DNA from 3 places in the Roseibium sp. R5 genome. Region 1 is predicted to be linked to each of the others. Evidence: predicted binding sites of a transcription regulator. Region 1 holds the regulator's gene; each other region holds the start of a gene.
The links. Region 1 encodes LexA, which represses DNA repair genes until DNA is damaged. Its sites were predicted from a motif close to TGTTCNNNNTGTGTTCNG; they were not measured.
Positions count from the first base shown of each region.

Region 1 (7,212 bases):
GCCGGAAGGCCCGGAAACGGCTCTTGCGGTTGCACTCTTGGTGGGCGATCGCAGCAGTATTGATGAGAAGACCGAAGAGAGCCTTCGGGCTGCCGGCCTGGCACATATTCTGGCAATTTCTGGCCTGCATATGGCGCTCTTTGCAGGCGGTGCTTATGCTGTGTGTCTTGGCGCCCTAGCACTTATCCCAGGCCTTGCGTTGCGCTGGCCGATCCACAAGGTTTCAGCCGTTCTCGCCCTTGTCGCGGCAGTTTTTTATCTTCTCCTGTCCGGGGCTTCAGTCGCCACGCAAAGATCCTTCATTATGATTGCGTTGGTTTTTTTGGGGATCATGACCGGACGCCGGGGTTTGACGCTGCGATCGGTCGCAATCGCCGGCCTGTTCTTGCTTCTACTCGCGCCGGAGCGCCTGTTTTATCCAGGTTTTCAGATGTCGTTTGCGGCCGTGATCGCACTGGTCGCCGTTTATGATCTTTGGCGGTCGCATCAAAAGAGAAGAAGGTTGCTTGTCTCATCAGCAAACGGGCTCTCTTGGTTATTGTCCGGCGCACTAAAATGGGCCACCGGTTTGTTCGTGACGGCCCTCGTCGCCGGGATCGCAACCGGCATTGTCGGTGCATACCACTTTTCCCGGATCGCGCCCTTCGGACTGGTCGGCAACATGCTGGGCATGCCGGTCTTTTCGATCATCGTGATGCCAATGGGCGTGGTGGCACTGGTCCTGATGCCGTTCGGTTTGGCGGCAATCCCGCTCAAGGTCATGAGCGCTGGTCTGGCGGTGCTGATCCAGATAGCGGAGTTCACAGAACAGATCGCGCCTGACTTCGGCCGAATGGGAAGTCTGACCGGACTGTCTGCCGCTGTTTTATTGGCCGGTTTCTTTGGCCTGCTGCTCGCCCCGGGCCGTTTCCGGATGATCGGTTTGGGTCTCGCACCTGCCGGAATTGCGCTCGCGGTAATATCGCGCCCGCCGGATGTCTATATTCCGGCAGCAGGGTCTCAATTGGCTGCCCGGGATATCGACGGGACCTTAGCGTTATCCAACGCCAGAAGTTCTTTTGCCACTGAGACTTGGTTCGAAGGGGAGGGAGTTTCGGTCGAGACGATTAAATCGCACAAGATGAAAGACGATCAGCGCGCTTGTGACCCTTTAGGCTGTGTTGTCCAGGCGTTCGCAGCAAGGGCAGAAGTTGGTGAGGAGCGGATTCCAATCACCATCGCCCTACCGAAGACCCGGAATGCCCTTTTTTATGATTGTCAAAAGGCAGATATGATCGTGACCGATATGATCGCGCCAGAAACCTGCAACGTAGCCGTTTTCGACCAGGATATCAGAAAGGCGCGCGGTGCCATTTCCATCTGGCTGGACCAGGCGTGTCGAACAGGCACCTCAACAAAAGACCAGATGATCGAAAACGGGGTGAGAATAGAATCTGCAGTTCAAAGAAAGAGTGAGGTGTTGCCGCCGATAACGCAGCCGCAAACCACACCCGCACGGACCAGAGCTCCCAGCGCAGCTGTTTGCCAAACGCAAATAAAATCAGTCAAATACGCCAAGCCAACGCCTCCGCGGCCGTGGCACAAGCAAGGCACAGTCACACGCTCAAGCTTGCGCGCATCTGCTGACTAGAGCTGATGGTAGTACCTACAAACCCGCAGTAGCAGGCAACTCTTGAAAATGCCTGCCAGTCTCGAAGCTTCAGTATCGGCGGAACAGGGAAACAAGTTTCCCTTGCACACGGACACGGCCCGGTCCGAAAATACGCGTCTCGTAGGCGGGGTTGGCGGCCTCAAGCGCGATCGACGCGCCTTTTTTACGCAGCCGTTTGAGTGTCGCTTCCTCATCGTCCACAAGGGCCACGACGATGTCGCCGCTGTCCGCGCTTTCTGTTCGGCGGATCAAGACGGTGTCGCCGTCCAAAATGCCGGCCTCAATCATTGAGTCCCCGCGCACTTCCAGAGCGTAATGCTCACCCTTGCCAAGGAGTTCTGGCGGGACGCTGATGGAGTGGCTGTGGGTCTGGATTGCCTCGATCGGAACACCGGCCGCAATCCGGCCCATGACCGGTATTTCCGTCGATGCTGCATCAGGTTCTGGCGCGGGGGCAGGGGCTGGCGCCGGTTTGCCGAGCGATCCTTCAATCACCTCTGGCGAGAAGCTCCCCCTTGGACGCGGCGCACCCAGGCCCGGCGCGATTGAATCCGGCAAGCGGACCACTTCCATGGCGCGGGCTCTGTTGGGAAGCCGGCGTATGAAGCCGCGTTCTTCCAGGGCGGTTATCAGTCGGTGAATGCCGGATTTTGAGCGGAGATCCAGGGCATCTTTCATTTCATCGAAAGACGGCGGAACCCCCGTTTCCTTCAGTCTCTCGTGAATGAACATGAGCAGTTCGTACTGCTTGCGCGTCAGCATACTGCGGTTCCTCGCCCTGAGTTTGGTTTCGCCTGAGAATCGCTCAGTACAAATCGAGAACATTCTACCTGTTCTCATTGTGTTCTGCAAGGGTAAACGTTCTCTTACTGTTCTGCTGTAGCTGTTAGGGAATGTAATCCCTTGAGACATGTGTGAACAAAACATGATTCTCAAATTTGGTGTAAGGTGCTACAATTGGTTATGACGGCATTACCAGCTCAACCGCAAATATCTGCTACACTTTTTAGTGTTGTTCTGCTCCAATGCGCTCGAGGCGTGTTGGAGGTCTTTATGAAGTTGTTTTATTCCGTCTATCGCTAAAGGCGGGGCGGCAAAAGGATGCATTTGAACGCAGAAAGGTAGATGGTACAGAATTTAGTAGGGAATAGTGGCTTCGGGACGTTTTTTCCAAGCAATTCACTTTTGATCATCGAAGCAATGATTTCTTTTTCGTGCCAGAAGACAGTGGCAAAACAGGATTGCCGGACTTTTTGATAACCGGTTGGATCGCCCGCGACAAAGAAGTAAAGGAGCGGACCGCTCCGTGGGAAGGGTTGGCGCCAACTAAACACGATTCTTGGCAAGCATCACTTATACTCATCGACCCCCGTCATCATGATGACGGGCAGAAAGTTGCGTTCGAAAACCGTCCAGCAGATGTTGGCCAGCCTGTACCTATTCTGGCATCACTTGCTCGATATCTCTCAGATAAAGGGCCTGAAGAACCATTCACTGTTGATGCATTTCCTATTATTCAGGCGCGGTCGTTTTCACGCTTCGCCGCTGATCATCAGGGGCAAATCAAATACATTTCATATGATGTGGCCGTTCCAAATATGTTTGGAAGCCCCGACGATTTTTCGAAGGAGTGAGCTACCTCCCGAAATTAGGACACTGACGTAAGCTACGATTTGTTGTCTGCTGGTCTTCGAGAACAAGGAGATCAGAGATGTCGAAACGCAAGCAGCACTCGCCGGAGTTCAAGGCGAAAGTCGCCCTGGCAGCGTTGAAGGGCGAAGAGACGGTATCGGAACTGGCGAGCCGCTTCGGGGTTCATCCGACCATGATCCATCAATGGAAGCGTGCCCTGCTGGAAGGCGCCTCGGACGTGTTTGAACGTGGCGGCAAACGAAAGCCGGAGATTGACGAGGACCAGGTGAAGGAGCTGCACGCCAAGATCGGGGAGCTGGCCGTCGCCAACGATTTTTTGTCCAGAAAGCTCAAGCCTTGGGGCGTGAAGTGAGGCGCGGCATGATCGAGCTGGGACATCCCGAACTGTCGGTCGGCAAGCAGTGTTCTCTGCTGTCGATCTCGCGCTCGTCTTTCTATTACACGCCGAAGGGCGAGAGCGAGATGAACCTCGCGCTGATGCGCGAGATCGACGAGCAGTTCCTTGAGACGCCGTTTTTCGGCGTCCGTCAGATGACCTGGCACTTGAAGAACGAAGGCCATCCGGTGAACGAAAAGCGGATCCGGCGGCTGATGCGGCTTATGGGTCTGATGCCGATCTACCAGAAGCCCAATACAAGCAGGCCGGCCAAGGGACACAAGATCTGGCCATATCTGTTGAAGGGATTGCGGGTGGAGCGGCCGAACCAGGTTTGGGCGTCTGACATCACGTATTTGCCGATGCGCCGTGGGTTCTTGTATCTCGTGGCAATCATGGACTGGTTCACCCGCAAGGTGCTGGCCTGGCGGATCTCCAATACGCTGGAGGCCGATTTCTGCGTCGAGGCGTTGAACGAGGCGGTCCACAAATTCGGTGCACCGGAAATCATGAATACGGACCAGGGATCGCAGTTCACCTCGTTTGCATGGACAGACCGGCTGCGGAGGATCGGCGTGCGCATCTCGATGGACGGCAAAGGACGGTTCCTCGACAATATCTTCGTCGAGCGGCTGTGGCGCACGCTCAAATACGAGTGTGTTTATCTGCACGCTTGGGAAACCGGCTCACAGGCCCGGGACAGTGTCCGAAAATGGATGAATTTTTACAACCAGAAGCGTCCGCACACCGCCCTTGGCGGCAAACCGCCTGCCGTGATCTACTGGCAGCGCATTGAACAAAACCAACTCCCTCTCGGTGATGTGAACATCACCTGTCGGGCAATGGATCAGCAGGTGCAGAGAGTAGCTTAAATTACGCCAGATCCTGTCCAACGGATGGGGAGTAGCTCAGAGCTCACTGAACTGCGGGACACTGCAAATGTTGCTCGCGTGCGAACAAAACTGGAAAGTGACGACGCTATAAATACAGAAGCTTCCCAACTTGATGAAATAGCATCGCACGTTGAAAGAGGCGGGGGGAAAATCGTGGCTCAAACTAAAGACGGTCAGAAGTACAACTCAGATGATCACGCGGCCTCAGAAGAAATTGACACTGAAGGAGCAGAAGCCGAAACACCTTCCTTCTGGGAGCGTATAAAGCAATCACTTGATCGGATCTTCTAATGACCAGATCTTTTGCGTATACAGTATTATTCGTAACTACAGTTGCCTTAGTTGTGCTGTCGGTTGCTAAACCTGAGTATCTTTCGGACAGCAATGATTTCCTAAAAGAATTTGTAAATCATGAGTTCTTGAACATTCTTGGAGTTATATTGGCAATAACTCTAGCTTCAGTTGCAAATATACATCTAGCTTTCAATAGAATTGAAGAGCGTTACAACAAGAAAAATTCCTTATCTCGATCACGTCAGAATCTAAAGAAGGCAACCTATTGGCTAATAGGTCTTTTTATATCTGGTGGTATAGTTGTCATCGTGAAACCAATTGTGTGCAATTCTCAGATATCTGATGCACTATTTAATTCAGCGTCTTTGGTAATACTTCTTTGGCATATTCTGATCCTCATCAGTTTAACTGAATTAGTTTTCAGAATTGAACCAGAGTTCCCAAAGGATGGTGGGTCCGATGACAAAAGCAAGTGAAACCGAAGTAAAGTTTGATCAGCTTCTCGGAGCTATGCTCACCCGTCCGCCTTTGACGGACGGGGGAAAGCCTGCAGAAGAAGGTCAAGCATTAGATGAGGATGCTTCCGAAGGTTCTGGCGAAACTCAAACTCCCAAAGGTAAGTCTGAAGCCATTTCGGAGAAACGTTGACATAGGTGCCCTTGATTGAGCGCTTTACGTGACCCCAAAATGCTTCAATGTTATTCGTGTGCGCATCACCGTAGGTCCACTGTTTGTCACTGTGATTTACGCTGCTGTGATCATAACCGAAATCATCAAGGCTCTTAAAAGCCCAAGCTTCATCGGTCGCGATTCTTGAGCCGGGTTTTACCCAACGAGTAATCATCGGAATAACGGACTTTGCCTTACGGTCGGGAATTACGCGTGTAATTGTTTCGCCGCCACGTTCAGTCATTCCCAGCACAACTACCTTGTCATCTTCTCCACGCTTGTCGTAACCGCCAAAGAAAGACTTATCGGCTTCAACCATGCCACCGCCAGAGCCGCCTAGTGGCGAATTGCCGTCAACATAGCCCATGTAATGACGAATTAAATTACACATCCGCCAAGCCGTTTTGTAGGTAACACCAATAGTGCGCTGAACCTCTTTAGCCGATACCCCGTTGCGAGAGGCGCAGAACATGAACATGACGTGGAACCAATCACGCAATGGAGTGCGTGTGTTCTCAAACGGTGTTCCTGCTGTTGGGTAGACTTGATTGCCGCAATGCTCGCACTCAAAAGCGCGCCGTGACTTTACGCGGTAATAACGCGCATCCTTCTCGCACTTCGAACAAGTGAAACGTTCGCCGTAGCGTGTCCGCATCAAATGATCCAAGCAAGTGTCATCATCAGGGAACCGGTCTAGAAACTGGCGGATAGTGGGTAATTTGGGTGTTTTGCTCATACAATAGGATATGGGAATTCATGTTACATGTTTCAGGGGGATACATCCCGAACAATGACCATCTGTGCAACAAATCAACAATTGCATTCTTATGGGGGCAATCGGCATATAACCACATTCTGAAAAGCACAGAGGCAGGGCAACGCGACAGATGAGCTTTATCACGATTGCATGGTCTTTCGTCTCCGCGATGGGTGTGACGGTCTTCTTCGTTCAGCTGGCCCTATGGCGGTCACAGAAAACCAGCCTGACCCCGTTGCTTGCGGCTATCATGGCCTTGGCCGCTTCCTGCAGTGCCATGTGCGAACTGGTCATGGCAAAGACGTCTTCCCTCCAGGTCTTTCAGGTCGGTTTGCTTTTAACCAACGTGATGGTCTTTTTTCTTGTTGTACCCATGGTGTGGTTTGTCCGATTGCGCCTTGGCACGGGACCGGTCCTGATTGCAGGGGCTATTACCGCGCTTTGGGTGTTCGGCCTTGCAGTCAACCTGTTTCTTCCTGGAGATTTGACTTTCAGCTCCATCAACCGCTTGGAAACGCGGACAACATTCTGGGGGGAGACCTACAATACCCCTGTCGGCACGGCCAATCCGTTTCGGATCGTCAGTGAAATCGCAACCTTGCTCATCATTGTATTTGCAGCGTGGGCAAGTTTTTCCGCGTTCCGCCAGGGGCGCCGATATGACGCTATACGAACCGGCGGACCTGTACTTTTATTCATTGTTGTCGCAGGCATCCACACGGTTCTTGTCGACCTTGCCCTGGTCGGAACGCCTTACATGATATCTTGGGCCTTTATGGGTATCGCAATCGCGCTCGGTTCTGAAACGGTCGGCGACGCAGCATCTGCCGCGCGGTTGCACAACGAGTTGCAAGAGAGCGAGAGCCGCTGGCAAGCGCTTTTCGACAATGTGGCTTTGGGCGTCATCGGTGTTTCGGCC
Region 1 is NZ_CM146910.1:3,924,955-3,932,166, reverse strand. Features, by position in the region: gene AC0J4F_RS18370 (ComEC/Rec2 family competence protein) at 1-1,630, shown strand, start outside; gene lexA (transcriptional repressor LexA) at 1,700-2,413, opposite strand; gene AC0J4F_RS18360 (hypothetical protein) at 2,866-3,285, shown strand; one part of gene AC0J4F_RS18355 (IS3 family transposase) at 3,363-3,654, shown strand; one part of gene AC0J4F_RS18355 (IS3 family transposase) at 3,654-4,552, shown strand; gene AC0J4F_RS18350 (hypothetical protein) at 4,864-5,343, shown strand; gene AC0J4F_RS18345 (IS1595 family transposase) at 5,382-6,272, opposite strand; gene AC0J4F_RS18340 (two-component system sensor histidine kinase NtrB) at 6,424-7,212, shown strand, end outside.

Region 2 (7,212 bases), 1.4 Mb from region 1:
TAAGGAGATCCGCCGCGTCCGTGCCTTCCGGCAGCTCGACCCAAACGAACATGCCGCCCTCAGGCCGGGTCCAACGGGTCCCTTCCGGCATATGGGTTTTAAGTGCGGCCAGCATGGCATCCCGGCGCTCACGGTAGGCAGCGCGCACCTTGTCGACTTGCGCGTCAAAGACGGTTTCGGCAACGCGCGCCATGGCTTCCTGATTAAGGCTTGAAGAGTGCAGATCGCCTGCCTGCTTCAAGAGCACTAGACGGGAGATCACATCTTTTGCAGCACAGACCCAGCCAAGCCGCAGGCCGGGAGACAGTGTTTTTGAAAAGCTGCCACAATAGAGCGTCCGGGTGTTTTCAATACCGCCAGACCGGGCACAGTCGAGCGCGAGAACGGGAGGAACGGGTGTCCCGTCATACCGCAGGCTCTGATACGCGCCATCCTCGATGACCGCGCAATCCAATTCGTCGGCAAGTCCAAGCAACCGCTGGCGGCCTGCTTCATCGAGTGTTTCGCCCGTCGGGTTGGCAAAGTCCGGCGACAGATACGCAAACTTGATCTTGCCACTCCGCTCCTCAGCTGATGCCCGGTAATCTTCTGCGGACCGGTTGGTCATCGGGTCCAGCCGGTCGTAATTCGGCTCGTAGGCATTGAAGGCCTGCAAGGCCCCCAAATAGGTCGGCCAGCCAACCAGGGCAGTGTCATTTGCAGACAAGAACAGTTTTCCGAGGAAATCGAGCGCCTGCTGCGAGCCTGAGGTGATCAGGATGTTTTCCGGGCCGCATGAAACGCCAAGCTTTGCCATTTCTCCAACAAGCCACCGGCGCAGACGCAAACTGCCCTCGCTGACCGAATATTGCAGACCGGCAGCGGCACCATCACCGCTCAGAGCATCCGCATAGGCCGTCCGGAACGCGTCCGCCGGAAACAGCGCCGGGTCGGGAATGCCGCCGGCAAAGGAGATGATATCCGGCTGGTCCAGGAGTTTCAGAAGCTCGCGGATTTCAGATGCACTCATGCGCTTTGCGCGCGTCGCCAATACGGCGTCCCAGGTCATCATGCTTGGCTCATTCGATTTTTTGTGACGTTGATTAATTAAGTCAATAATACTGACCTATTTTGAATGCAAGTGTCTTATTCTTGTTATTTTTTGTAATTTTATTTCCCTCATTAATCAGCAAGTACAGGTTCTTGTAGATCTGGCATAAGCTCCGCCCCCGAACCCCGTGCCCTTTCCGATCCCTATGCCAGACCGAAAAGCGAGTAGGCCCCGGGTCTCACAAGTTCGCCCGGGGTGACGTCGGGGTTGCTGAGTCGCCTATTTTCTACCAAAGATCGAGGTTGTATTACGTTTACATCCTTGCAAGTCGATTGAACGGAACGCTTTATGTCGGCGCTAACAACGATCTCGCCCGGCGTGTTTTTGAACACAAACAGGGAATTGGCTCCGGCTTCAGCACTAAACACGCCGTGACGAGGCTCGTTTATGCTGCGCAGTTCGAAAGCATCGACGAGGCAATCGCACAGGAAAAGCGCCTAAAGAAATGGCGACGGGCTTGGAAAATTCAGCTGATTGAAACAGAAAACCCCGGATGGAAAGACCTCTTGAATAGCCAATAATGTCACCCCGGACGAACATCGTGAGACCCGGGGCCTACTCGCAGATCATCCTATTCCAGCCGATGTAAAATCCGTGGAGGCGGGACGCAGCCGGTCCGTTCCTCTGGCACAGGCTTCGGCAATCACCTATGTCTCTAGTCAAACAGGAGCCAAAAATGTCCCGTCTTGATGAAAGCCGTCCATTCATTCCGCTGAATATTGCCGTGCTGACCGTGTCCGACACGCGGAAGCCGGAGGACGACAGGTCCGGCAACACTCTGGTGGATCGGTTGGAAAAGGCAGGGCACACACTGGCAGACCGCAAGATCGTTCAAGACGACGTGCCTGCGATCCAGGCGATTGCCAAGGACTGGATTTCAAGGGACGGCGTCGACGTGATCATCTCCACCGGCGGCACGGGCTTTACCGGCCGGGACGTCACGCCGGAAGCGATGGAACCGCTGTTTGAAAAGAAGATGGATGGGTTTTCTGAAGTCTTTCACCGGATTTCCTATGACAAGATCGGCACGTCCACCATCCAGTCCCGGGCAACCGGCGGCGTTGCAGGCGCTACCTACATTTTTGTGCTTCCCGGCTCGCCCGGCGCCTGCAAGGACGCTTGGGATGGCATCTTGAAGTGGCAACTCGATTACCGCCACATGCCCTGCAATTTCGTGGAAATCATGCCGCGGCTGGACGAGCATCTGAAGCGCGGCAAACTGCAAGAAGCCTGAGGCCACCGACTGCGACTGAAGTGCCATTCTCAAGACAATTCGGCGAAGATCCCCGATCTGGGGGCGTGATCGTCCGGAGGTCCCGGCTCAAGGCCGGGACGGCAGCAAGTCTCAAGAAACAAGAATTCGCCCTTCGTCCACCGACCGCCCATGTGCAGGCCGGGATGGCCAAGCTAGTTACCTTTGGGCTGTAACGCTTAGCGCTTTCCAGCGGAGGCCAAACGTATATGGCTTTGGGTTTCCGCCACCTCCGGCAAGGCGCGGATTTGGTCGAGAGTCTGATCGAGGATCTTCAGTGAGCGGACACGCAGCTCGGCGACCAAATCAAACGCACCGCTGAGCGTGTGAATGTCGGTGATCGCATCGATCCGCCGGAGCGCGGCTTGCGTTGCCCGGCCATCGTCCGCCTTCAGCCGGATCAATGTGAAGGCGCTGATCTGGTGGTCTTCTTCCGACTGTCCGAGCTCAACGGTGAACCGGTGTATGACCTTCTGGTGCAAGAGACGGTCGATCCGGTTCTGCACTGTGCCCCGCGACACTTGAAGTGCTGCCGCCAAATCCGTGACAGAAGCACGGGCATCGCGCGTCAAGAGATGAAGCAGGCGGTGATCCAAGTCATCCATGATTACTTCTCATTTATTGTCTTCGGCCAGCATCAATGGCCCGTCCATGTGCTGTGCCGGACACAGTGCAACGGAGATCCGGGACCAGGGTCGAAACGAAACCGGCCCCGGCTCGTGGCCGGGGCGGCGCCTTGTCTCCAGTAGCCATTCTGTCATTATACTCTCGTTTTGTAAGAATTTTTGACATTTTGATTGACACGGACACACGGCTTAATGCGGTCCAACAGCTTCCTGGCGGGAAGCGGATAGTTGATTGCTGTGGTGACTGAGCCGGCCCAGCCTTGGGGCCAGTCATAAGCCAAGGGGGAAATTTATGAAGAAAATAGCAGTGCTCGGATTGGGTAAGGTCGGCGCTTTGGCGGCTCGGCTGTTGCACGACTCCGGCTTCGAGGTTCATGCCTATGACCAGCATGCGCCCCGCGAAGACCTGCCGTTTTCTGTACAGTCTGCAGACTTGAAGGCCTATGATGGCCTGCTGCAAATGTTCAAGGGCGTCGATGCCGTCCTCTCCTGCCTGCCCTATCAGCTCAATGTCGGTGTTGCGACGGCCGCCCATGCGACCGGGATCCATTATTTTGATCTGACTGAGGATGTGCCGACCACCAAGGCGATCATCGAGATGAGCGAAACCGCCAAGGGTCTCATGGCCCCGCAATGCGGTCTGGCGCCCGGGTTTGTTGGCATCGTTGGCGCCAAACAAATCGGCGACTTCGACGACTGCCGGTCCTGCCGGATGCGTGTCGGCGCGCTGCCGCAAAACCCGACCGGGCTAATGGGCTATGCCTTCAACTGGTCCCCGGACGGGGTCGTTAACGAGTACCTCAACGACTGTGAAGTGATCGAGGATGGCGTACGCAAGTGGGTCTCGCCGATGGAGTGGCTGGAAACGATCTACATCGACGGCATGAAGCTGGAGGCGTTCACCACCTCCGGCGGACTTGGCACCATGTGCGAGACCTATTTGGGCAAGGTCGCCAACATCGACTACAAGACCATGCGCTATCCCGGCCATGCCGAATTGATGAACTTCTTCTTCCACGAGCTCCTCATGCGTGAGCGCCGTCAGGAAGCCGGGGAAATTCTGGTGCACGCCAAACCACCAACCGACAATGATGTCGTCTATGTGCATGTGGCGTCCGAAGGCACCATCGACGGCCGCCCGCGCCGGGAGGAATTCGTGCGGGCTTACAAACCGATAGAGATCGGCGGCCAGATGCGCACGGCGATTGCCTGGACCACATCAGCCTCTGTCGTTGCAGTCATCGAGATGGTCCGGGACGGCGCCTTGCCGGCAACCGGTTTCCTGAAGCAGGAAGACATTCCGCTGGATGCGTTTTTGAAAACCCGCACCGGTTCGCTCTACGCAGCGTAAGTCCCTTTCCCCAGACCAAAGCCCTTCTTCAACATGAGCCCCTGCGTAGGCAGGGGCCCAGTAATCACCACCGCCAGGGACGAAAAAACCTTAAGGCCTCAGAATACTGGATCCCTGCTTTGGCACGGATGGCACCATTTGTCTGCTTTCTACTGTCTAAGGAAGCCTTGCTTCACTGTAGTCAGCACCGCAACGCGATCGAGGTGCCTTCTCGGACGAAGCAACGCGGAGATCCGGGATCAGACACGAAGCATCTTCGGTCCCGGCTCGGCACCGATATTACGGTGGGACTCGCAAGTCTGAAGCGATCTGTACTGGCTGCCGATTACCCGTGTAGCTTGACCGCAAGGCTTGTTGGAACACGAAGGGCGCCGACGGCAAAGCGCGCCAGAGCCTGGCGCAGGCCGCTGGCATGGCCAGCTGCGCCCGGCTCACCCGCGGATACGGCTGCCGCGCGCAAAAACACCATGCGGCTGCGGCCGATGCGTTTTGCAAGGTCCAGATCTTCCATTTCGGGCAACGGCCGGTGGCCACCAAGCTTTTCGTAGAACTGGCGGGAGATCAGAAGGCCCTGATTGCCGTAGGGCATGCCAAGCAGCTGGCTGCGCACTGAAGCTGCCTTTTCCGACAACCTGGGACCAAGCCCGAAGGCCTCGTAGCGCAAGCGGAAGGCTGCAGCCGTCTTTGGCCCTTTCGGGGTGCGCCCCGCCCGCTCGATGAACGCCTGCGCTTCGTGATGCCAACCGCTTTCCAAAAGAGTTTCAGGCTGCAGGAACAACAGCCAGTCGCCGCGTTTGGCAACACTTGCGCCATGTGCGAGGCGCTCGCTGCGCGGCCCTTTGCGCGTCACAAACGTGCAGCCTGCCGCGTCGGCGACCATCGCCGTGTTATCGGTCGATCCGCCGTCCACAACGACAACTTCCCGAACAACACCCTCGGCGGCAGCCGGCACCAAGGCAGCCAGTGCGTGAACAAGGTCGAGTTCTGCGTTTTCAGTCGGAATTATGACACTAATCATGACCCTTTCTATGACATGAAATTTTCGAAAGTGCGAGAGAAGGGGCTTGTTCGGCGCCGGATTCTAGATAATGTTCTTGTATTGTTCTCATAAAGAGTCGGCAGTCTATGACACTTGCACCCCCTATTTCTTCTGCTTCTGCTCAATTGGCGCCCGATACGGCGGATCTGAGCCATATGGCGGCCGACCGGCGCCGGGGGCGTGCGGCCGCAACGAACCGCTCGGGGCGGTTCGAACCCTTATCGAAAGAAGCCTTTGACGACGGTTGGGACAGCCTCGATCAATTGCCACCTCTCAAGACAGAGGTACAGGAAGAACGCGCGCGGACGATCATCACCCGCAACGAGTCACCGGACATTTCCTTCGATCGCTCGATCAATCCTTATCGTGGCTGCGAGCATGGCTGCATCTATTGTTTTGCAAGGCCCAGCCACGCGTTTATGGGCCTCTCACCCGGGCTGGACTTTGAAACCCGGCTCTTTGCCAAACCCAACGCTGCAGCGCTTCTTGAGCGGGAGCTCTCCAAGCCGGGGTATCAGCCCAAGGTCATTGCCATCGGCACCAACACCGATCCCTACCAGCCGATGGAACGCAGCTACAAGCTGATGCCGGAGATCCTGGAAGTGCTGGAGGCCTGCGGCCACCCGGTCGCCATCGTCACCAAATCAGCGCTCGTGACACGGGACATCGACATTCTGTCGCGGATGGCCGAGCGCAATCTGGTCAAGGTGGCCTTGTCGATCACGACGCTCGACAAAAAGCTGTGCCGCGCCATGGAACCCCGCGCATCCGCGCCGCACAAGCGTCTCGCAGCGGTCAAAGCCTTGAGCGAGGCTGGCATTCCGACCTCCGTCATGATGGCCCCCATCATACCTGCGCTGACGGACAGTGAAATTGAGACCCTTTTGGAGGCAGCTGCTGAGCACGGGGCCAGCGAAGCGGCCTTTATTCTGCTGCGCCTGCCTCTGGAAGTGTCGGAACTCTTTCGCGACTGGCTTTTGCGGGAACGCCCGGACCGCTACCGCCACGTGATGAACCTGATCCGCTCCATGCGCGGCGGCAAGGACTATGACGCCAAATGGGGCGAGCGCATGCGCGGGCGCGGCCCCTATGCCGACCAGATTGCCAAACGCTTCTCGCTCACCGCCAAACGGCTCGGCCTGAATTTGCGCAGGAAAAAGCTGTCCACCGAGCATTTTATCCAGCCGCAAAAAGGCGGCGTGCAGCTGGACTTGTTCTGAGCGGATAAAAGGAGGCCCAGCTCTCCGCTGTCATCCCGGCCTCCGAGCCGGGATCTACTCGCCGCTCCACGCGCCGCTGCTTCGTTAGACTCTTTCAGATGCTCTAGAAACGATTGGATCCCCGATCTCCGCATTGCTGCGTCGGGGATGACAGCAGTAAAGCAGGCAAGGAACCCAGAAGCTGGATTTACCCGCCATCTGTTGCCGCCAAATAGATAGGCCGGGCAAAGCTTGCTTGATTTGTTGGATTTGGCCCCACATTCTGCGCCCATGACCAAGACACCCTCCCTCTTCGACCTCGCATTCCCAGACAGTCCCGACCTTAAAATCGAGAAAAAACACGCCAAGTCCTTTGACGGCATGCTGTGCGGGGTCGATGAGGCTGGTCGCGGACCATGGGCGGGTCCTGTGGTGACGGCGGCGGTTATCCTGAACTATGCAAATGTGCCGGCCGGACTGAACGATTCCAAAAAGCTGACTGAGGCCAAACGGGAAACCCTGTTCGGTGAAATCCTCAAAACAAGCTGGGTGTGCGCGGCGAGTGCCTCCCCTGCCACCATTGACCGATTGAACATCCGGGCGGCGACACTGAGCGCCATGGTGAGGGCGGTGAACGGGCTGCCGAAAGTGCCGC
Region 2 is NZ_CM146910.1:53,658-60,869, forward strand. Features, by position in the region: gene AC0J4F_RS00265 (aminotransferase-like domain-containing protein) at 1-1,051, opposite strand, end outside; gene AC0J4F_RS00270 (GIY-YIG nuclease family protein) at 1,363-1,611, shown strand; gene moaB (molybdenum cofactor biosynthesis protein B) at 1,767-2,324, shown strand; gene AC0J4F_RS00280 (Lrp/AsnC family transcriptional regulator) at 2,522-2,947, opposite strand; gene AC0J4F_RS00285 (saccharopine dehydrogenase family protein) at 3,261-4,319, shown strand; gene AC0J4F_RS00290 (glycosyltransferase) at 4,645-5,337, opposite strand; gene AC0J4F_RS00295 (PA0069 family radical SAM protein) at 5,514-6,578, shown strand; gene AC0J4F_RS00300 (ribonuclease HII) at 6,828-7,212, shown strand, end outside.
Region 2: the regulator LexA is predicted to act here: its motif matches at 5,409-5,426, upstream of AC0J4F_RS00295 (PA0069 family radical SAM protein).

Region 3 (7,212 bases), 1.3 Mb from region 1:
CCGTTTACGGTGCCGTTGCCACCGAGTTCTCCGTCAACAAAAAGAAACCGCGAATTGATCGTGGTGTTGTCAAGTGTCAGCCGCGATCCGCTTTGAACCGACGTTATGGTTGCATTGGAAACTGTGCTGTCCTTGAGGGTAAGGGACACTGCTGCTGGGAAGTCCTGTCCGGTGAGATTGTATTGCCCAATGACCAGCAGGTTTGGGTTTGAAATTGTCAGACGATCATAAATATACGAGGCATTTTTTGTGCTGGCGAAATAGATATCTTGGTTCTGAACATCCCCTCCACTCGGCGTAAGCGTAATCGCCCTGTTGGCCCCAATGGTAACATCGACAAGACTAATGCGCGTCGCGCCAAGATTTGGGCTCGTTGGCATGGGACTCATGCGCAAAAAATCAGTACCGGCAGTCGGGGCAGCAGCAACTGTAGTATTGAAGAACGTCACCGAGTTGACGCTAATTCCGGGACCGGCATTTAGAAAGATAGTTGGTGCATAGAGGTTAAGATAATCACTGGCCCCGACAGTCCCATGACCAATCGATATTCTGCTCCGACCTCGTAAACAGACCTGAGTAGATGACGATACCGAGGAAGGATCAAGCGTTGCGGACCCATTTACAATCACCGTGTTTGCACCAAGTGGGGCGCAATCGGCATGGGACTGTTCGGAAGAGCCGATGAGTGCCGTGGTCTGAACGACAATTGCAAGGAGAGTGGTCCCGGCAAAACGGCGGCAAAGGGCTGTCGTGTTGGAAAAGTGCATAACTCGCCTCCGCGATACCCGCGACGCAGAGACAAGATGCGGGTTAATCTAACCATTCCATCACACTAGTAGTTTTATGATTAACATAAGGTAAATTTCGTTTTCTTCAATCTGATACTGATATAAATATCAATATCTTAAAATCAGTGCCGCTCGACGAAGCTGTCGATGACCTTTTTCTGACCGGCCTTTTCAAAATCGATGGTCAGCTTGTTGCCTTCGATCGACTTGATCGCGCCATAGCCGAACTTGATGTGGAACACTCGTTCGCCGACCGAATACTCCGAGGGCGTGTCGCTGACAGACTTGGCAACCAGTTCCCCTTCAATCGTGAGCGGTCCCTGGCGTTTTTGACGCGCGGATTGGTAGCCCCGTCCGCCGCCGTCTGAAAACCCGTTCGAGGATTGGCGCGCGCGCTGCGCGCGTTGCCAGCCGGGCGTCGAATAGCTGCCGGTCTCAAAGGCATCCTGACGGTCGAAGCGCGACGGACCATAGCCGCCACCGCCATACCCGCCGTAGTTTGATGAGGCTTCCGCGATTTCAACGTGTTCAGTTGGCAGTTCATCGAGGAACCTTGATGGAATGCTCGACTGCCATTGGCCGTGAATGCGCCGGTTGGAGGCAAAGTAGAGCTTCGCCCGTTTCTTGGCGCGGGTGATGCCGACATAGGCGAGGCGGCGTTCCTCTTCCAGTCCCGCCCGGCCACTCTCATCCAGCGCCCGCTGATGCGGGAAAAGGCCTTCTTCCCAGCCGGGCAGGAAAACCGTGTCAAACTCCAGGCCCTTTGCGGAGTGCAGCGTCATGATCGAGACGGCGTCCTGTGCATCTGCGCTGTCGCGGTCCATAACGAGGGAGATGTGTTCCAGGAACCCGGCCATGGATTCAAACTCTTCCATGGAGCGGATGAGTTCTTTCAGGTTGTCCAGACGGCCCGGGGCTTCGGCTGAGCGGTCCTGCCGCCACATTTCCGTGTAGCCGCTTTCATCCAGAATGATCTCGGCGAGGTCCGTGTGCTTCATGCTGTCGAGCTGGCGCCGCCAGCGCTCGAAATTGTCGAGCACAGTTTTCAACGAATTGCGCGGCTTGGGTTTCAGCTCTTCGGAATCGATCAGCTGACTGGCGGCCTGCATCAATGGGATACGTTTGGCTCGCGCCAGTTCATGCACAAGCTTTAGCGTGGCATCCCCAAGGCCGCGTTTCGGCGTGTTGACGATCCGCTCGAACGCCAGATCGTCCGCCGGCTGCATGACACAGCGGAAATACGCCATGGCATCGCGGATTTCCATACGCTCATAAAAGCGCGGACCGCCAATGACACGGTAGTTGAGGCCGAGCGTGACAAATCGATCCTCGAACTCGCGCATCTGGAAGGAGGCGCGGACCAGAACGGCCATCTCGTTGAGCGCGTGACCTTTGGTCTGCAGCGCCTCGATTTCATCACCAATCGTCCTGGCTTCTTCTTCTGAATCCCATACCGAGGCAACGGACACAAGGTCATGATCCGGTTCGTGAAAGTCGGTAAAAAGCGTCTTGCCGAGGCGGCCTTCGTTGAAGGAGATCAGATGCGAAGCGGCGGCCAGAATATGGCTTGTGGAGCGGTAATTGCGCTCCAGACGGATCACTTCCGCGCCCTTGAAGTCGTGCTCGAAACGCAGGATGTTGTCGACCTCTGCCCCGCGCCAGCCATAAATCGACTGATCGTCATCACCTACACAGCAGACATTCGGATTGCCCTGGGCCAGGAGGCGCAGCCACAAATACTGGGCAATGTTGGTGTCCTGATACTCGTCCACCAGCATGTAGCGGAAGCGGCGCTGATAATCGGCAAGCACATCCGGGCGGGTCTTGAACAGCGTGATGACGTGGAGCAAGAGATCGCCAAAATCGGCGGCGTTTAGGATCGACAGACGTTCCTGATACTCCTGATAGAGCTTGCGGCCCTTGCCGTTCGCGAAGGCGCGCGCTTCTCCCTCCGGTACCTGGTCCGGCGTCAGGGCCCGGTTCTTCCAGCCGTCGAGCATGTTGGCAAAGGCGCGGGCGGTCCAGCGCTTGTCGTCGAGCCCTTCAGCTTGAATGATCTGTTTGATCAGGCGGATCTGGTCGTCGGTATCCAGAATGGAAAAGCCGGATTTCAAACCCACCAGTTCGGCATGTTTTCGAAGGATTTTGACGCAGATGGAGTGGAATGTGCCGAGCCAGGCCATGCCCTCCACATTGCCGCCGACAAACCCGGCAATGCGGTCCTTCATTTCCCGAGCGGCCTTGTTGGTGAAGGTCACGGCCAGAATTTCATGTGGACGTGCCAGGCCGGACGCCAGGATATGCGCGATCCGGGTGGTCAAAACCCGGGTCTTGCCGGTGCCGGCACCCGCTAGAACCAGCACGGGCCCCTCGGTCGTTTCCACGGCAAGGCGCTGTTCGGGATTGAGACCAGTCAGATAGTCGGGCGCCCGGCGGGCCGCCATGGCCCGTGCTGCAATGCCGCCGCCAGGTGGTGGCGCAACAGGTGGAGCTTCCGCCCGCGTCCCGATGGGTTGAAAAGGATCGTCAAAGGGATCGTCATACCCGTCCGGGTCGGTCATGGTTTATCGGTCCGGTTAAAAGCGCTTTGGAGAACAATATAGCAACAAATGCGGCGCTGGCGAGACGCGATAGGCGGATTTGGTGGGGATAGTTCTCGTGAACCCCGACAGTTTTCAGCCATCCCGGCGCAGGCCGGGACCCAGTAGCCAAACTACTCGATTGCAAAGGCATCACAAAGGCGTTTGCGACTGTTTTACCCTTTAGGTTGTAACGTCTGGACGCATTCGTCTTTGCGTCCTTGTCTTGGGGGAACCATGCTGCTGAATTATCGTGTCTTTTTGCGTTCCGTGTTCCCGATCATAGCGCTGATCAGTGCAATGATACTGGTTGTATCGCCCGGTGCCGCGCAGGAGGCAGGCCAAGCACCTGAAGCGGCGAGCGGCGAAGCGCCGCTGACGGTTGGCGTTCGGGTGAGCCCGCCGTTCGTGATGCAAACGGCTGACGGATATACCGGCATGGCGATCGAGCTTTGGGAAGAGCTCGCAGCTGCTGCCGGCCTTGAATATCAGTACGAGCCTTACCCCAATGTGCGGGCCTTGATCGACGCGACTGCGGAGGGGCAAACAGATGCTGCGATCTCGAACCTGACCATCACCAAGGCGCGTTTGGAGAAAATGGATTTCACCCAGCCCTGGTTCGATTCAGGTCTGCGCATCATGGTCGGCTCTGCGGGCTCGACCAGCTTCTGGGAAGTGGTCAACGGGCTTCAGGAGGCAGGTTTCCTGAAGGCCTACGGCTGGCTCGCGTTTGTAATTGTGGTGGCCACGCTTTTGATGACCCTTTTTGACCGCCGGTTCGACAAGTCCTTCTCGCAAAAATGGCCGGATGGACTGGCGGACAGTTTTTACTCGGTGATGTCTGTCGTGACCTCCGGCAAGGCGCCATCGCGCAAGAACCTTTTTGGTTGGATCGGGCGTGTGTGGCAAGCGATCTGGCTGGTGTGCGGTTTAGCGGTGATGGCGTTCATTACGTCTTCCGTCACAAGCGTCATGACCACCTTGTCGCTCAACAATCAGATCCAGAGTGTCGCCGACTTGCCGGGCAAGGTCGTCGGTGTGTTCGACGGCAGTGTCGGCGAAGACTATTCACGCGAGCAGGGATGGTCGGTGATTGCTTTTGATGGCCTCGTTGAGGCTGTTGAAGCATTGAGCGATGGCGAAATTGACGCGTTTGTCGGCGATGCACCGACACTGGAGTACTACGATCACACCAATCCCAACGCGGATGTGGAGGTGGTTGGGCCGCTCTTTGATCCGAACAAATACGGGTTTGCCCTGTCGCTGCGCAGCCCTTACACCCGCACGATCAACATTGAGCTGCTCGCGGCCAAGGAAGCTGGAAAAGTTGAAGATCTGCGGGTGGAGTATCTCGGGCCGCGGGAATAGCTGTTGCCGGGTTCCAGCTTGGCCAGAGCGATAAGTTTGGACAAGGGGCTACGCGAGCTGTCCATTGTCGGCGTCTCGTAGTCCCGTCCATGGCGCTCCCAGTATTCAAGAGCGACCTCCCAGGATGGAATGTCGTCAGTGTGGAAGCCGCATGTCGTTCCAGTTGCGATTGTTGAAAACGCCTTGATCGCCTTGCGGTGCGCTCCGCGATAAAGATAGCGTTTCATCGCCGTTTCACTCGTCCAGACGGTCAAGGTGTGATGGACGCCGCGCACGGTCCGTGTGTCGGTCAAAACGTTGCCATCAGCGGCTGTTGCCTGATTGAAGCTCGGGATCGCGTGCCGCCAGAAGCGCAGGGCATGAAACCACCTCTTCAACCGCAAACCGGTCACTGACACGTAATACCGGGCCATCGCACCTCTCCGTCACCTGAAGAGACTACGCGCTCAGCAGCCTGCCAGATCGAAAGGGGTGTCAGGCGGCTTCCGCCCGTTTCATTTTCTGGTGCTCGTCTTCAACAAGGCCGATTTTCCAATAGCCGGAGATGTAGGTGTCTTTTCGCGGTACCTGCCGGGTGTTGTGCAGATGATCGCGGATCGACCGGATGACCGAGCTTTCCCCGGCAATGCAGGTTTGCACGACGCCGTCCGGCCACGCCATCGACCTTATGAAGTCGAGCTGTGCGGTGGACGCGACATGCGGATCCTCATGGATCAGCCAGTGGATTTCGATGTTGCTTGGGACCACAATCTCCCGGATATCGTCTTTGGACGGCACTTCAAAAAGGGCCACGCCTTTCGTGTCCTGCGGCATCTGCTCCAGAACGGCTTCGGCAACCGGCATGGCTGAGAGGTCCGCGGCCACCAGATACCAATCGGCGTAGAATTCCTTGATCTTCTTCTGACTTGGCCCGAAGAAGCCGAGGAACGATCCGGGTTTGGCGGATTGGGCCCAGCGGGTTGCCGGTCCGTTGTCGCCATGGGCGACAAAATCGATGTCGAGTTCCAGACTGTCCGGCCGGTAGGCGCGCACGGTATAGGTCCTGACCGGGTGGACCTTCTCTTCAGGTCCATCGGGACCAAAATATGCTTCGAAGTCTTCCCGGCTTTCACCGTCACACGGCAGCACCAGCTTGCAATTTGCCCCTTCCTGATGAAGCGGAAACCCTTCTAGTTCGGGTCCGGCAAAGGTCACACGGATCATGTGCGGGCTTAAATACACGGCCGACTTGACGGTCAGAAAGCGGGGCTTGCGTTTCGGCAGGGCGGCCATGAGGAACCTTTAAATGCTGACTTCAATACTCAGCATTTAGCATTGCCCGACGGGTTTTTAAAGGCGTCATTGTTTCGTGAGAGGAAACAGCGTGTCAGACGGCATATGAAAAAGCAACGGTGTTGGTAGTCAAGCGGAGACCATCATCGTTTCTTTTAGCCTTGCATTGAGAATGATGATCATTTTTCGCATGACGGCGACGAGGGCGACCTTTGACGGTTTTCCATTTGTTTTGAGGCGTTTGTAGAAGGCCTTCATGACCGGATCAAAGCGGATGGCTGGCAGAGCTGCGACGTAGAGAGCATCTCGGATTTGCCGCCGTCCACCGGAGATCATGCGTTTGCCCCGCATGAGGCCGCTATCCTTGTTGAGCGGGGCCACGCCGACGAGCTTGGCGACCTGTCCTTTGGACAAGCTCCCCAGCTCCGGCAAGTCGGCCAGCAGGAAGCAAGCTGTTCTTAGACCGATGCCTTTGAGGGACATGAGAACATTGGCCCTTTGGGCAAGTGCCGGGTCCGACCTGATGCAAAGCTCCATGTCGTCGATAACAGCCTGGCGCTGATTGGTCAAAAAGCGCAGACTTTCTTCGATCCAGGCTATCGTCCTGCCGGTCTGCTTTTCCCTGCGGTTCTTTTCTTGAACGATCATATGGCTCAGTTGCCGGTATCTTTGAACCAGCTCCTTGAGCAGGGTCTGGGCCGCGGAGCTGGGAGTGAGGAGGCGTGTCTCCAGGCGTTGGCCATAGTCGGCCAGAATGAAGGCATCAATCTTGTCGGTCTTGGAGAGCTGGCCACAGGCCCGGGCAAATTGCCGGACTTGCTTGGCGTTCACCTTGGCAACTGGCCGGCCAACCGCCAGAAGGGCAGCCTCAACGGCACGCTCATAGCCGCCGGTCGGCTCCAGGATCAGCCGTTCTATCGAGTTGAACCGCATGAGAAAGGTCAGGAATGCATCGATCCCTTCCTCCGTGTTGGTGAAACTCGCACGCTGCTCATCGGGCAGAACGCAAACGTCAAACGTGGATTTTGATATGTCGATGCCGACAAAACGGCTAGCATAAGGCATGGCTTGGTCTCCCTTATACGCGAGCGCGAAGCTCTCTCAACGGTTCGACGAAGCCTCAAGTGTGTGAAGGGTTCTGCTTTTTTGCGAACGCAAGGTTCATGCCCGCAAGGGCTCAACCACTTCACACACCGTCATAAAGG
Region 3 is NZ_CM146910.1:2,640,460-2,647,671, forward strand. Features, by position in the region: gene AC0J4F_RS12295 (autotransporter outer membrane beta-barrel domain-containing protein) at 1-380, opposite strand, end outside; gene AC0J4F_RS12300 (ATP-dependent helicase) at 911-3,349, opposite strand; gene AC0J4F_RS12305 (transporter substrate-binding domain-containing protein) at 3,605-4,735, shown strand; gene AC0J4F_RS12310 (hypothetical protein) at 4,642-5,148, opposite strand; gene AC0J4F_RS12315 (siderophore-interacting protein) at 5,210-6,007, opposite strand; gene AC0J4F_RS12320 (IS110 family RNA-guided transposase) at 6,137-7,072, opposite strand.
Region 3: the regulator LexA is predicted to act here: its motif matches at 3,379-3,396, upstream of AC0J4F_RS12300 (ATP-dependent helicase).